Regions from separate parts of the Stenotrophomonas sp. 3(2025) genome, predicted to be linked through region 2. Evidence: riboswitches for the same ligand, from Rfam matches in the RefSeq annotation. Region 2 holds a riboswitch; the other holds the start of a gene.
What was found. A riboswitch is a leader RNA that binds a small molecule or an ion and turns the genes downstream of it on or off. The one in region 2 is predicted to bind cobalamin.
Positions count from the first base shown of each region.

Region 1: it holds a riboswitch for cobalamin, as region 2 does, so the genes downstream of both, btuB (TonB-dependent vitamin B12 receptor) here and ACUXVE_RS09720 (epoxyqueuosine reductase QueH) in region 2, are expected to answer to the same signal.

Region 1 is NZ_JBQOIF010000017.1:87,215-94,850, forward strand. Features, by position in the region: gene msrA (peptide-methionine (S)-S-oxide reductase MsrA) at 1-212, shown strand, start outside; gene ACUXVE_RS13890 (aminotransferase-like domain-containing protein) at 382-1,824, shown strand; gene bioD (dethiobiotin synthase) at 1,907-2,593, opposite strand; gene ACUXVE_RS13900 (GAF domain-containing protein) at 2,661-3,143, shown strand; gene ACUXVE_RS13905 (TfoX/Sxy family protein) at 3,140-3,502, shown strand; gene ACUXVE_RS13910 (histidine phosphatase family protein) at 3,645-4,223, opposite strand; cobalamin riboswitch at 4,400-4,620, shown strand; gene btuB (TonB-dependent vitamin B12 receptor) at 4,738-6,579, shown strand; gene gph (phosphoglycolate phosphatase) at 6,658-7,326, opposite strand; gene ACUXVE_RS13925 (class I SAM-dependent methyltransferase) at 7,377-7,636, opposite strand, start outside.
Region 2 is NZ_JBQOIF010000010.1:37,071-44,706, forward strand. Features, by position in the region: gene ACUXVE_RS09695 (LysR family transcriptional regulator) at 1-664, opposite strand, end outside; gene ACUXVE_RS09700 (hypothetical protein) at 860-1,375, shown strand; gene ACUXVE_RS09705 (hypothetical protein) at 1,382-2,254, shown strand; gene purU (formyltetrahydrofolate deformylase) at 2,311-3,162, shown strand; gene pncA (bifunctional nicotinamidase/pyrazinamidase) at 3,250-3,876, opposite strand; gene ACUXVE_RS09720 (epoxyqueuosine reductase QueH) at 3,934-4,605, opposite strand; cobalamin riboswitch at 4,748-4,964, opposite strand; gene ACUXVE_RS09725 (patatin-like phospholipase family protein) at 5,092-6,969, shown strand; gene ACUXVE_RS09730 (DUF1028 domain-containing protein) at 7,019-7,636, opposite strand, start outside.

The DNA.
Region 1 (7,636 bases), on a different contig from region 2:
TCGGCCAGGCGGGCAGCTACCGCGCGCCGATCGTGACCCAGGTGAGCAGCGGCCAGCGCTTCTACCCGGCCGAGAGTTACCACCAGAACTACATGAGCAACTACCCGCAGGCCGCGTACATCCGCTACTACGACGCGCCCAAGCTGACCGCGCTGGGCAAGCAGTTCCCGGCGTTGTACCGCCGCGATCCCGCGTTGGTGCCGATGCGCTGACACCCCATGGTGGTGCCGGCCGCTGGCCGCCACCACGGCATGAAAAAGACGCACGGCCACAGGGCCGTGCGCTTGGGAAGTATCGGCCCGGCTCCGATCAGGCCCGGCCGACAACGACATGCTAGGCTCGTCAGCATCATGGGTACAGAACCAGATGCGGGCCGGGTCGATGGATACAGAAGACACCACCACGATGATTCCTCCCCGCTACCAGCGGCTGTCGGACGAGCTGGCTGAAGCCATCCACGGCGGGCGCCTGCCGGTCGGCAGCCGGCTGCCGTCGCTGCGGCAGATGGCATCACAGCGCCAGCTCAGCCTGAACACCGTGATCGCGGCCTACCGTCAGCTGGAAGACGCCGGTCTGGTCATTCCGCGGCCCAAGGCCGGCTTCGAAGTCGCGCCGCGACTGTCGGTTCCGCAGCGCTCGCTGCGCGATGCGCCGTCCGCGCCCACCGCCCCGCTGCAGCAGGTGCTGATGGCGCGGGTGCTGGAAGCGCAGCGGCGCCCCGGCGTGATCGACCTCGCCTTTGCCGGCCCGCGCGGGCGCCAGTTCTACCCGGGTGCGCAGCTGGCCCGGCACACCGCGCAGGTACTTCGCCATGGCCAGCAGACCGTGGAGACCTACGCCCGTCCCAATGGTTCGCCACGCCTGCTGGCGCAGATCGTGCGGCGTGGCCCGCGGATGGGCCTGCATACCCACCCCGAACGCCTGCTGCTGACCCATGGTGCGATGGAAGCACTGCAACTGGCACTGCGCGCGGTCACCCGGCCCGGCGATGCGGTGGGAATCGAAGCGCCCTCGTACTTCAACCTGTATCCGCTGCTGACCACGCTGGGCCTGCAGCCGATCGAACTGCCCACCCATCCGCAGCGCGGCCTGGACGTGGATGCGCTGGAAGCACTGCTGCAGCACACCCCTCTTGCGGCGCTGGTGGTGATGCCGACCGTGCACAACCCGCTGGGCTGCACGATGCCGATCGCCGACAAGCAGCGCCTGGCCGAACTGGTCAACGCACGCCAGCTGCCGCTGATCGAAGACGCGGTGTATGCCGAACTGCAGTTCAGCGAGCCGCCGGCGCCGTTGCTGAAGGCGTTCGACCGCGACGGTTGGGTGATGGTGGTCGGTGGATTCTCGAAGACGCTGGCACCGGACTACCGCATCGGCTGGCTCGATGGCGGCCGCTTCGCCGAACGCATCGCGCTGCTCAAATTCCAGTCCACCGGCGGCGAACCGCAGCTGCTCGGTGATGCGGTGGCGGCCTACCTGGAAGCCGGCAGCTACGAGCACCACCTGCATCGCATGCGCCGGTTGTACCGCGAACAGGTCGGTCGCCTGCGGCAGCTGGTGGCCGAACATTTCCCGGCCGGCACCTGCGCCACCGAGCCGCAGGGAGGATTCCTGCTGTGGCTGGAGCTGCCTGGCGTAGACACCCGGGAGCTGTTCGAGCGCGCATTGGCAGAGGACATCGTGTTCATGCCGGGCCAGGTGTATTCGCGTGGCGCGCGCTACCGGCATTGCCTGCGGTTGTCGTGCTGCCAGACCCTGGACGCGCGCTTCATCGCTGCGGTGGAACGGTTGGGTGCGATCGCACGGGAGCTGGTGGCGCGCTGATTGATCGGTAGCGCCGGGCCATGCCCGGCGAGCGCACCGCGTGGCGGCCAGAAAATCCGCCGGGCATGGCCCGGCGCTACCATCACGCGCTGTGCAGATACGCGCTCAACGCTTCTCCATCGGCGCCCGGCAGATGCGGCAGCCGGCCCCAGCAGGGCATCGGCAGACGCTGCTGCAAGGTCGCGAAATTCTCATCCTGGCGCTGCATCGACGGATCGATGTGGTTGCCGATCCAGCCCAGGCACTCCACGCCACTGGCCTGCAGCGCGTGTGCGGTCAACCGCGCATGGTTGACGCAGCCCAGGCGCATGCCGACCACCAGCACCACCGGCAGCCGCAGCGCACGTACCAGGTCAAGCTGGTCCAGCTGCGCCGACAACGGCGCCAGCCAGCCGCCCACGCCTTCGACCACCACCACGTCGGCCTGTGCGCGCAGGCGTTCGAAGGCCGCCACGATCGGGGCCAGTTCGATGCGCACGCCATCTTCTGCGGCCGCCAGTTCGGGCGCCAACGGCTGGCGCAATGCGTAGGGGTTCAGATCGGCGTAGTCAGGCACCGGCAGGCTGGCGGCCTGCAATGCCAGCGCGTCGTCGTTGCGCAGCCCCTGCCCCGCGTCATGGCTGCCGCTGGCCACCGGCTTCATGCCCACCGCGCGCAGGCCGCGCCGGCGCAGCGCGTGCAGCAGCGCGGTACTGGCGGCGGTCTTGCCGATCTCGGTATCGGTACCGGTGACGAACAGGGCCGTCGGCAACGTGGCAGGCAGGGACATCACAGGCTCCAGCAGGGCAGCAGAGCCCCCATTATCGCTGGCCCGGCACGCTTGCTAGACTGCGGCCATGTTCGCCAACGCCTCGCTCACCGGCAGCAAGCCGGAACAATACGCCCAGCTGCTGGAACAGGCCCGTGGCCTGGTCTACGGCGAGTCCGACCGCATCGCCAATGCGGCCAACCTCGCTGCACTGGTCTACCACGCCCTGCCCGACCTGAACTGGGTGGGCTTCTACCTGTATGACGGCAAGGAACTGGTGGTCGGTCCGTTCCAGGGCCTGCCGGCCTGCGTACGCATTCCGCTGGACAAGGGCGTGTGCGGTGCGGCCGCCAGCCAGCGCGTCACCCAGCGGATCGAAGATGTGGACGCCTTCCCCGGCCATATCGCCTGCGACGCCGCATCGCGCTCGGAACTGGTGGTGCCGTTGCTCCGCGGTGGGGAGCTGATCGGTGTGTTCGATATCGACAGCCCGGTCGTCGGCCGCTTCGATGCCGAGGACCAGGCCGGCCTGGAAGCCATCGCCGAGGTGTTCGTCGGGGCGTTGGCGTGAGCGCGGTCAAGCTGCGCAACATCGGCCCGAAGAGTGCGGCATGGCTGCGGCAGGTGGGCCTGCGCAGCCGTGAGGACCTGGTTGCCACCGGTGCCGTCGGTGCCTTCGTCAAGGTCAAGCGTGCCGGCTTCAAGCCCAGCCTCAACCTGCTGTATTCGCTGGAAGGTGCGCTGCTGGACTGCCACTGGCAGGAATTGAGCGAACCGCAGCGTACGGCGCTGGTGCAGGACTACGAAGCACGAATCGCCGTGCATCCGCTGAAGGCGGCAGGTCCGGCCTCGGGCCCGGTGCATGAGCAGCGCTTCGACGCCGAGGATGATGGCGAAGAAAGCGCGGCCGAAAGCGCCGACGAGGATTGAGGCCTCCGCGTTGCTGGGAATGCCGGCCAGCGGCCGGCACCACCACCGTGATGCGCGATCGGTAGCGCCGGGCCATGCCCGGCGAGCGCGTAGCGCGGGTGATGTGGAATCCCCCGGGCATGGCCCGGCGCTACCGGATTCGTCAGGGTTGCTGCAGCTCCAGCAGCTCGCCCACCAGCCCCGCTTCACCGCGCTCGACCCACACGCGCAGGCGCGTGCCGTGGTCGATGCGCAGCGCCCAGCACAGCGACATCGGCAGGCCGCACACCAGCGACAGCACCATGCGCAGCGGGCCGCCGTGGCTGACCACGACCGTCGGTGGCGGGTCGTCGTCATCCAGCAGGCGATCCAGCGCGCGTGCGATGCGCCGTTCGAAGTGGCCCCAGCTTTCGCCATGCGGCGGCGGAAACGCGTGCGGATCGGCGTGGAACGCGGCCAACGCCTTTTCCGGCAGATCGAACAATGACTGGCCATCCCAGTCACCGAAATCCAGCTCTTCCCACTCCTCGTCGGCCTCAACATCCAGCGCGCGCGGTGTGGCCAGTGCCATCGCCGTATGCAGCGAGCGCAGGCGCGGCGAACTGATCACCCGTTCCCACGACTGCCCGGCATAGGCATCGACCAGCTCCTGCGGCAGGCGGGCCAGCTGCGGCGGATCGCTGCGGCCATCGAGGAACTCATCACGACCGTTGCCGGCATGGCGGACCAGGTCGAGGATCATGCGCGTGCCCAGTCAGGGCGGCGCGGGAACAGCGGAAAACAGACGGACATCGGCAACGGCACCACGATAATTCGAGCTGCATTCTAGGCGCTGGCGCAGGTCTGCTGCACCGTGCAGGTGCATCCGCGCCTCGCCAGTAGCGCAGGTTCACTGCTACGGGCCGGCCGCGATGCCGTAGACTGCGCGCACTTCCAGGTGACCTGCGGCCCTGCCGGCAGGTTGAAACGGGAAGCCGGTGACGCGTGACAACACGCCATGCCGGCGCTGCCCCCGCAACGGTAAGCACGTCAGTTCCAGGCAACCCGCCACTGTGCCGCAGGCATGGGAAGGCGCCTGGACGGTGGCCTCGGGCCACCCGGCGGCGAGCCCGGAGACCGGCCCGGAAGCCTCAGGTCGCGATGCGGTGGGCATGGCGCTGGTTGTCTGCGGCGATGGCTGCGGCATCGGCGCGTGCCTGCCTGTTGTGACTCCTCCCCTTCGCTGCGCGGGCGTGCGCGGCACCTGGAGTCCCCCGATGAAACTGCAGTCCCGAATGCTGTCCCTGGCCGTGCTGGCCGCGCTTCCTGCCTTGGCCCTGGCCGATGATGGTGCCGCCGACCTCGACCAGGTGCTGGTCACCGCCACCCGCACGCCGATCGCCCTGCAGGACAGCATTGCGCCTGCGCAGGTGATCGACCGCGCGCAGATCGAATCCAGCCAGGCCACCTCCCTGCAGGAACTGCTGCGGGGCCGCGCCGGCATCAACCTGACCAACGCCGGTGGCCTGGGCAAGCAGAGCTCGCTGTTCCTGCGTGGCACCAATTCCTCGCACACCGTGGTGCTGGTCGATGGCGTGCGCATCAACAGCGCCGACCTCGGCCTGGCGATGTACCAGGATCTGCCGCTGGCACAGATCGAGCGCGTGGAAATCGTGCGCGGCCCGCAGTCCAGCCTGTACGGTGCCGACGCCATCGGCGGCGTGATCCAGATCTTCACCCGCCGCAACCAGGGTGATTTCGCTCCGCACTTCCAGCTGGGCGGCGGCAGCAATGGCCTGCGTGAAGCCAGCGGTGGCATCGGTGGCGGCACCGAACGCGGCTGGTTCGGTGCCGACATCGCCTACCAGCATTCGGATGGCATCGATGCCTGCCGCGGTTCGGCCACGCTGTTTACCGGCTGCTTCGCCGATGAACCCGACCGCGATGGCTACCGCAACCTGTCCAAGAGCCTGCGCGGTGGTTACAACCTGAGCGACCAGTGGACCGTGGAAGGCAGCGCCCTGCGTGCCGACGGCAAGAACCACTACGACGGCTACTACAACTACTCCGAGACCCGCCAGCAGGTGCTGGCCGGCAAGGTGCGCTACACCCCGTCCGAACAGTTGACGCTGACCGCCAACGTCGGCCGCAGCGACAACGAGTCCGACAACTTCGGTGATTTCGGTGCACGCGGCAGCGCACAGACGCACCGCGACAGCGCTTCGCTGCAGGCCGACATCGGTGTTGCCGAAGGCCAGCTGCTCAGCACCGGCGTGGACTGGAGCGAGGACAACCTGGATGGCAGCAGCGCCGGTTACCTGGTCGACAGCCGTCGCAACACCGGCGTATTCCTGCAGTACCAGGCGCGCTTCGGCCGTCACCAGCTGCAGGCCAGCGCGCGCAATGATGACAACCAGCAGTTCGGCAACCATGCCACCGGCAGCCTCGGCTGGGCGATGGAGCTGGGCCACGGCCTGCGCGTCAACGCCAGCTACGGCACCGCGTTCAAGGCACCGACCTTCAGCGACCTGTACGACCCGTGGAGCGGCGTGCCGACGCTGGACCCGGAGAAGTCCAAGAGTGCCAACCTCGGCATCTCGCAGCAGGGCCAGGGCTGGCGCTGGGGCCTGGACGTGTACGAAACCCGCATCGATGACCTGATCACCTACGACGCGGCCACCTTCCGCATGCAGCAGGTCGAAAAGGCACGCATCCGCGGTGCGGAACTGACCGGCGGCGCCACCGTGGCCGGCTTCGACATCAACGCGCAGCTGAGTTTCACCGACCCGCGCAACCGCACCAACGGCAGCGCGCAGTTCGACAACTGGCTGGCACGCCGTGCGCAGCAGACCGCGCGCCTGGACATCGATCGCCGCTTCGGCGACTTCCGCACCGGCCTGACCGTACAGGGCGCGGGCAAGCGCTACGACGATGCCGCCAACGCGGTGAAGGTCGGCGGCTACGGCACGCTGGACCTGCGCGCCGAATACGCGCTGACCCCGGCATGGTCGGTGCTGGCGCGGGTGGCCAATGTGTTCGACCGCGAGTACGAAACCGTGGCGTGGTTCAACCAGCCAGGCCGCGAGTATCAGCTGAGCGTGCGTTACCAGCCCAGGTAAGCGGTAGCGCCGGGCCATGCCCGGCGTCGGGGCGCCAGATCGAAGGGCCGCCGGGCATGGCCCGGCGCTACCGGCAGGTCAGATCGCCGATACCGCAGCCAATCCCGGCAGTTCACGCAGGTCGTCGATTACCGCGACGGCCTGCGCGTTGTCCAGGTCCAGTCCTCGCGGATAGCCGTAGCGCACCAGCGCGATCGGCATGCCGGCGTCCTCGGCAGCACGATAGTCGGTGAGCGAATCGCCAACCATCAGGCACGCATCGACGGGCAATTCGAAGTGCGCGGCGATATGCCGCAACGGCTCACCACTGGGCTTGCGCTGAGGCAGCGAATCACCACCCAGCACCAGCGCAAAGGCATCGGCGATGCCCAGGTGCTGCAGCAACGGCGGCACCAGCGCGGCCGGCTTGTTGGTGCAGATGGCCAGCGGCACGTTCAACGCGCGCAACTGTGCCAGCGCGTCCACTACGCCAGCGAACAGCTGCGGGCTGCGCAGCAGGCATTGGCGGTAATGGACCATGAAGGTCGGCATCACCGCTGCCAGATCGATCTGACGCCCGGCGGCCTGCACGGCCTGTTCGACCAGCCGGCGCACGCCGTCGCCGATCCAGCCCAGCACGGTGGCTTCGGGTACGCGCGCCAGGCCGATGTCTTCCAGCGTGCGGTTCAGTGCTTCGGCGATATCGGCGGCGCTGTCGACCAGCGTGCCATCGAGGTCGAACACGACCAGCGGATAGGGATACGACAAGGGACGGCTCACTCGTGCAACGTGGGGCCGTCCATTGTACGCCCGCGTCTTCAGCCGATCCGGCGTGCGCGGGTGGCCAGGAAGGTCGGCAGGTAACGGTCGATCAGGAAGCGCGGCTGCGGCTGCCAGTCTTCCATGAAGCGGTCGATGACGAACCCGGCATCCAGCTGCCCGGCGATCAGATCCCCCAGGCTGTGGCCGAATGTCAGCGCTTCGCCACGGGCCAGCTTGGCCTCGCGCGCGGCGGGCTCCAGGTCTTCCAGGTCGGAATAGGGAATCGCGTACTGCGGGCGGATCAGGCCCTGCTCGC
Region 2 (7,636 bases):
AGACCATGCTCGGCGGCAGCGCGGCATCCACCCGCTCGCCGTCCTTCAGCAGGCCCCAGCGCAGTGGCCGGCCATCGGTGGGAAAGCGATGCAGCAGGCCGCGATGGGCGGCCAGCTGCGCCGGTTGCAGCGGCGTGCCGTGCGCCTGCAGATACGCCGGCGAGGCGCAGAACACGAACGGGATGCGCGCCAGTGGACGTGCCACCAGCCCGTCCTCCAGCTGCGCGCCGATGCGGATGCTGGCATCCACCGCCTCGGCACCGTGCTGCACGGCGCGATCGGTCAGGCGCAGCTCCAGCTGCAGCTGCGGGTACCGATGCTGCAATGAGGGCAGCAGCGGTGCCAGCACGTGCCGGCCGAACGCGCTGCTGCTGGCGATGCGCAGGGGCCCGGCCGGCTCCACGTCGCCGGCGGTCACCATCGCCTGCGCGCGCGCCAGGTCGGCTTCGATATGCCGCACCTGCGCCAGGTACACCGTGCCGGCTTCGCTCAGCGCCAGCTGACGCGTGCTGCGGTTCAGCAGGCGGACGCCCAGGTGGGCTTCCAGCCGGTTGATGTTCTGGCCCACGGCGGTGGCGCTGATGCCAAGGGTGCGCGCCGCAGCGGCAATGCTGCCGGTCTCTGCGGTGCGGGTGAAGCTGCGGATGAGCTGCAACAGGTTCATGACCGACCAGCTTGCCATGCGGAAGGCCAAGTATCGCTTGGGTCTGTCCCAAGCAGTCGCTTTGCCCGCGAACCCCGGCGGCCGGTGGCATAGGAATTGTTGCAATGCAGGCGTTGCGAGACCGGACGCACAATCCTGCCGCAACGCCCCGCACTACGCTGACCACGGCACGTTCGCCGCATACAGGAGTTCATCATGCAGAACTGCACGCGCGTCTCTTTGCTTGCACTGGTGCTTGCCTACTCCGCTTCCGCTTCCGCTGCCGCCCAGACGGGCGATGGTGTGCGGGAGTCACTACGTGAGCAGATGCTCGTCGCGCAGAAGAACGCGCAGATATCCAGCGCAGCGCGCCTGGACAGCTACCTCGCCGCCATTCCCGTGGATTCGCCGCTGACGCTCCTGTCCGCCGACGGGCTGGAGCAGTTCCTGACCTCGCTGTCATTCAACGAGAACGGCCTGGTTGGTTACTCGACGGACGCCATCGCCAGCGAGCTGAGCTACAGTCAAGCCCGCCGGCTGCTGTCGCTGTTCGGTGCCGAACGCACACTTCGGCTGATGCCAGGGTTGCGTGTCGATACTGAAGTTGATCGCGATATCCGCCGCTCGTATGTCCAATCCGGTGAGCTCGTGGAGGATCACATGGGATATCGATGTGTCGCCCGTGCCACGTGCAGAGAGTCCACAGAGTTCGTCTGCATGTCGGGTTGCTGAGCGCGCATGCTGCTCCTCGAATGGATGCTTGTTCTAGGAGCTGCGTCCAGTATCAGCCCTGTATCCATATGCAAGGCCGATACCTACACACAGCTGTTGAAGGCGGAGGCGACAACGCTGAATGCATCTGCACGTGATCGCATCGAGGCGCTGTCGCACATCTACGTTGCGGGTCGAAGGGCATCACGTGCGGTCGGCTGCAGAAACAAGGACCGCGTCATCGAGGACCAGTTCAAGGCTGCTTCGCTGTTCGCCAACTACGTACCGGATGCCGAACCACTGCGCAATGCGTTGGCACAGTACGGCCTGTTGGTCGAGCGCGGCACCGCCGGCGCTGAGCATCATCGCAGGCTGATAGGGCTACATGTGGCAAGGGGAGATTTTGCCCAAGCAGAACGGTTGCGTCGCCAGTGGCTCAGCAATGTCCCGGCGTTTCCGCGGGTTTTTCCGGGCCGCTTCCCGCCCGGCCTGCCCGTGTACGCTGTCCAGGCTGACGGTTCCCTCGTTCGTGATTCGATACGGCTGAGCGGAGACCAGGTTGTCGCCATCGTTCATCCGCGTTGTGGTCACTCACGAAGAGCCCTGCAGAACATTGTCGCCCAACCTGCCTACCAGGGGCTCCGCGATAAGCTGGTGTTGGTAGTGCCCAATGGCCCGCACTGGGCCGGCGATAGCATCGCCGAATGGAATGGACTTCATCCTGAGCTGCCGATGAGCGTGATGTACATGGACAAGAGGTGGGCGGATTTCGACCGTCAGCAGACTCCGGTCTTTCACCTTGTTCGCGAGGGTCGGGTCATTGAAACTGGAACCGGTTGGCGAGGTGCGGGGGAAGAAGTTGCCCCAATCATTCGCGCTCTGCGCCTTGCCTCTGATTGATGGTTGCATTTGACAGCATCGTGCACCGCGCAGCGGTGCTGCCCTACACTCCGGCGATGCGCCCCGATTCCATCCTCACTCTCTCCTGTCCCGACCGCACCGGCATCGTCTACCGCGTGTCGGGCCTGTTGTTCGACCACGGCTGCAACATCCTCGACGCCCAGCAGTTCGGCGACGAGGAGAGCGGTCGCTTCTTCCTGCGCGTGCACTTCGACCGCGATGCGGGTCTGCCGCTGGACACCGTGCACGCCGCGATGGCCGCACTGGCCGCAGACTTCGGCATGGACTGGCAGCTGCATGATGGCCGCCGCCGGCCGCGCCTGCTGGTGCTGGTCAGCAAGCAGGGCCATTGCCTGAACGATCTGCTGTTCCGTGCGCACAGCGGCCAGTTGAAGGTGGACATCGCTGCGGTGGCCTCCAACCATGCCGACTTCGCAGCACTGGCAGCGTCCTACCAGGTGCCGTTCCACCACCTGCCGGTGAACGCCGACACGCGCGCGGCGCAGGAACAGCAGATCATCGATCTGGTCGAGCGCGAGCGCATCGACCTGGTGGTGCTGGCGCGCTACATGCAGATTCTCTCGCCCACGCTGTGCCGTGCGCTGGCGGGCAGGGCGATCAACATCCACCACAGTTTCCTGCCCAGCTTCAAGGGCGCGCAGCCGTACCACCAGGCGCACGCGCGCGGGGTCAAGATCATCGGCGCCACCGCGCACTACGTCACCGAAGACCTGGACGAAGGCCCGATCATCGAACAGGACGTGGCCCGCGTGGACCACGCGATGACCCCGCGCGAACTGGTACGGCTGGGCAGCGATACCGAATCGCAGGTGTTGGCGCGGGCGGTGCGCCGGCACGTGGAGCACCGCATCCTGCTCAACGGGCACCGCACGGTGGTGTTCAGGTAACGGCCGCGTCGCCCGCTCGCCGGGCATGGCCCGGCGCTACCAGGATCGGACGACGGGTAGCGCCGGGCCATGCCCGGCGGAAGCGGGTCAGAGGATCGCGATCCTCGCCTTCGCCAGGGCTTCGCGCACCATGCCGTCATTGGCCTCGGTCACCGGCCGGGTCAGCTCCCACAGGAATTTCACCCGGAAACCCGACTTCACCGCGTCCTGCGCGCTCCACAGCACGCAGTAGTCGCGGGCCAGCCCGCACAGGTGCACCTCGCGGATGCCGCGTTCGTGCAGCCAGCCGGCCAGCCCGGTGGCCGGGCGCGTGCCGTCGGGGCCGTGGTTCTCGCGGAAGGCACTGTAGGAATCCACCTGCTGGCGGCTGCCCTTGCGCAGGATCAGGTCGGCCACGGTCCAGTCCACGCCGGGGTGCAGGGCGGCGCCGGTGCTGCCCTGCACGCAGTGGTCCGGCCACAGGGTCTGTGGCTGTGCATGCAGCAGGATGGCTTCAAAAGGCAGGTGGCCCGGGTGCTGGCTGGCGAACGAGGCGTGGTTGGCCGGGTGCCAGTCCTGGGTGGCCACCACGGTGCGGTAGCGGCGCTCGGCCAACAGCGCGTTGATCGGTGCCACCAGCGCATCGCCCTGTTCGCAGGCGAGGGCGCCACCGGGCATGAAGTCCGGCTGCAGGTCGATCACCAGCAGGGCGACATCAGCGGGCAGGGTGGTCATGGCAGGTCCGGTACAACGCAGGAGGGGCGACCAGCGTGGCCGCCCCTCGCGTGCACGTCAATCGCCGCTGGCGTCGTCGTTGTCCTGCCCGTAATACAGCAGACCGATCCTGATGCGCTCGCGGCCGTTCTCGCGACGATGACGGTTGGCATCGCGCAGCGAGTAGACGCAGCCGCAGTATTCCTGCTGGTAGAACTGCTCGCGCTTGCTGATCTCGATCATGCGGCTGGCACCGCCGCCCTTGCGCCAGTTGTAGTCCCAGTACTGCAGGCCTTCGTAGCGCGAGGCGGCGCGAATACCACAGTCGTTGATCTGTGCCATGTTCTTCCAGCGCGAGATGCCCAGCGAAGAGCTGATGGTGTCGTAGCCATGCTCGTGCGCGTACAGCGCGGTGCGCTCGAAACGCATGTCGAAGCACATGGTGCAGCGGATGCCACGCTCGGGTTCGTTCTCCATGCCACGTGCACGGCTGAACCAGTTGTCGGTGTCGTAGTCGCAGTCGATGAAGGGGATGCCGTGCTGTTCGGCGAAGCGAATGTTCTCCTGCTTGCGCAGCTCGTATTCCTTCACCGGATGGATGTTGGGGTTGTAGAAGAAGATCGCGTAGTCGATCCCGGAGGCAGTGATCGCCTCCATCACCTCACCCGAGCAGGGCGCACAGCATGAGTGCAGCAACAGGCGCTGGCCGTTGTCGGGAAGGGTCAGGGTGGGGCGTTGGAGCTCGGTCATCGTCGGGTGCATCTGGGCGTTGGCAGCAGGTCTGGACGGAAACCGTGAACAGGACGCGCGCGGCCACATCGCCTGCACGCGCAGGACGACGACGGCCCCGGCAACCTCCCCGCGGAGATTCCAGGTCGAGTCAGGGGGACGGTCGTGTCCCCCGGCCGGGGCCGGTATTCGGGCTGATGGACACGGGCCGGCTGGCCCACCTACTACCTGCCGCTTCCCAGGCGCGAGCCCAGTGCTGTTGGCAGGATTCGTTTCCATTCACCGCTGCGGGGCAGCTCCGGAATGGGCGCGCAAGGCGCCTTCACCGGATTCCCGTTTAAATCCCTGCCGCCATCGATGCCACGGCAGGGATACCTTCGACGTGCTCACGGTGGACGCGTTGGCGGCAATGGTCAAGGGTCGATGAAAACGCAGGGCTGTGGCGCGTTTCTCAGGCTGTGAGAGTGCCTCTTGCCATACTGGGCACCGACAGACGGGAGGTGGCTCGTGGCGGCGAAGTACTGCGATCTGGTCATGAAAGGCGGCATCACCAGCGGCATCGTGTATCCCAACGCGGTGCTCGCATTGGCTCGCGAATACCGTTTCAAGAGCATCGGCGGCACTTCGGCCGGTGCGATCGCCGCAGCCGTGGCGGCCGCGGCGGCGTACGGCGACCGGCGCCAGCAACGGGGCGAACAGCTGCCTGGCGACGCCGGCTATGGCGGTCTGTCGGCAGTGTCGGCGCAGCTGTCGCGGCGCGGATTCATCTACAGCCTGTTCCAGCCCGCCGCCGGCGCGCGCGCGGCATATCGACTGCTGGTGGTGCTGACCGGCAACGCCGGCTGGCCACGCAAGCTGCTGTGCCTGGCCATCGCGGTGTTCCAGATCGCGCCGTTGGAAGTGCTGGTGTCGCTGGCACTGCTGCTCGGCCTGGGCTGGTGGGGTGGTGGCTGGAGCGGCGTGGCCGCGACCCTGCTGCCGTCGCTGCTGTGTGCCTACGGCGCGGGCGTGGCCGCCGCTGCGCTGCGCGTGGCCCGGGTGGCGCGGCGCAACCTGCTGGGCCTGTGCAGCGGGCTTAGCCGCAGTGCAGGCAGGCCGGCGCTGACCGAGTGGCTGCATGAAAGCCTGCAGCAGCTGTCGGGCAAGCCGATGGATGCACCGCTGACCTTCGCCGACCTGCACGACGCGCCGCGCTATGCAGGCGAACCGGACAGCCCGCATGCGATCACCCTGCAGATGATCACCACCTGCGTATCGCACAACGAACCACGCACGCTGCCGTTGGGCGGGGCGCAGTTCTGGTTCCTGCGCGAGGAGTTCGAGCAGCTGTTCCCGGCCAGTGTGGTGCAGTGGATGGTCGACCGCGCCGGACCACCGCGCGAGGTTGAAGGCCGCAACTACTTCCATCTGCCGCAGGGTGCGTCGCTGCCGGTACTGGTGGCCACGCGCATGAGCCTCAGCTTCCCGCTGCTGATCAGCGCGGTGCCGCTGCATGAGCCCTCGCGTCGCGAACGTCGCTGCGAGCCGACGTCGACGGCGGCAGATGAGGGCGGGCAGAACGTGGCCGACAGCATGGAAGGGCTGACCAGCGCGGGCCAGGCCTGCGGTCCGGTGATCACCGCGTTCCGGGTGTGCTGGTTCTCCGATGGCGGGATCAGCAGCAACTTCCCGATTCACCTGTTCGATGCCGCACTGCCGCGCTGGCCGACCTTCGCCATCAACCTGGTCTATCCGCAACGTCCCGAGCCGGTGGTGCGCGAGAGCGACAGCCGACAGACGCTGGAACGCGCGGTGTTCCTGCCTACCGAGAACCGGCATGGATGGCAGCGGCACTACCAGTCCATCGCCACGCCGCTGGCGGCCGGTGAGCTGGGCCGCTTCCTGTTCGCGGTGGTGGCCACCATGCAGAACTGGCGCGACCTGCTGCAGGCGCGTGCGCCTGGGTATCGCGACCGCATCGTGCATGTGAGCCTGCAGGGCGACGAGGGTGGCATGAACCTGGACATGCCACAGGAGGTGCTGACCCGCATCGCCGACAAGGGCAGCCTCGCCGGTGCACGCTTCTGTTCGTTCTCGTTCGAGAACCATTACTGGATCCGTTGGCGCAACCTGGCCTCGGCTTACCAGCGCTACACGCTGGAAATATCGCGCACCGATGATCCGGCGCAGCAGGTGCTGGCCTATCGCGCGGCCTATGCGATGGTGGCCACCGGCACGCCGCCACCGCCGTCGTACAAGCTGGGTTCGGAAGACAAGCGGCTGGCGTCGCAGCAGCTGTGGGGGCTGATGGTGGAACAGGGCCGCAGCTGGGATGACCTTGGCCCGGACCTTACCGACGGCTCGCCACGGCCGTTGCCGCAGATGAAGGTGACGCCGATCTATTGATCGCGGTGCGCTGCTGCGCTCGCCGGGCATGGTCCGGCCCTACCGTTGGCTATCGCCACGCCTCGACCACCGCATCGCCGCGCAATGGCGCATACAACGGCAAGGCCAATTCCTGCTTCACCCATCCCGGGTTGAGCGCGCGCAATCCCGCCAGGAATTCGCGGGCCAATGCGGTTTCACCCTCCGACATCGCCAGCCGCGCCGCGCGTGCCCACGTCCGGTCCCAGCCATGCGCCAGCGCCAGCGAGGTGGCCAGCGACGCACGTGCGCCGGCCACGTCGCCCTGTTCCCACTGCTGCTCGGCGCGGATGATCGCTTCATTTGAAAGCCGCATGTCGTACAGCTCGCGCAGGCGCGCCACGGCACGCGGATCGGCATCCACGCGCAGGTCGGTGTCCTGCCAGTCGCCGCCAGGCGTGCGCACCAACAGTGCCGCCGACCATTGCCCGCTACGTTGCCCACCCGCCGCTTGTCCCGCTTCCAGCGCTGCCAACAGGCGCGCGGCAAGCGCACCGTGGGTGGTCGTAAACGCGCGTTGCGTCGCCGCCAGCACGTCCGGCCCAGCCAGTCCATTGCCTTGCACGCTCACCTTGCCCTCGCCAACGGCACCGGCCCAATCGGCCCGCTGTGCAGTGGCGCCGGTGTACTGCGCATTGCCGCCTCGCGC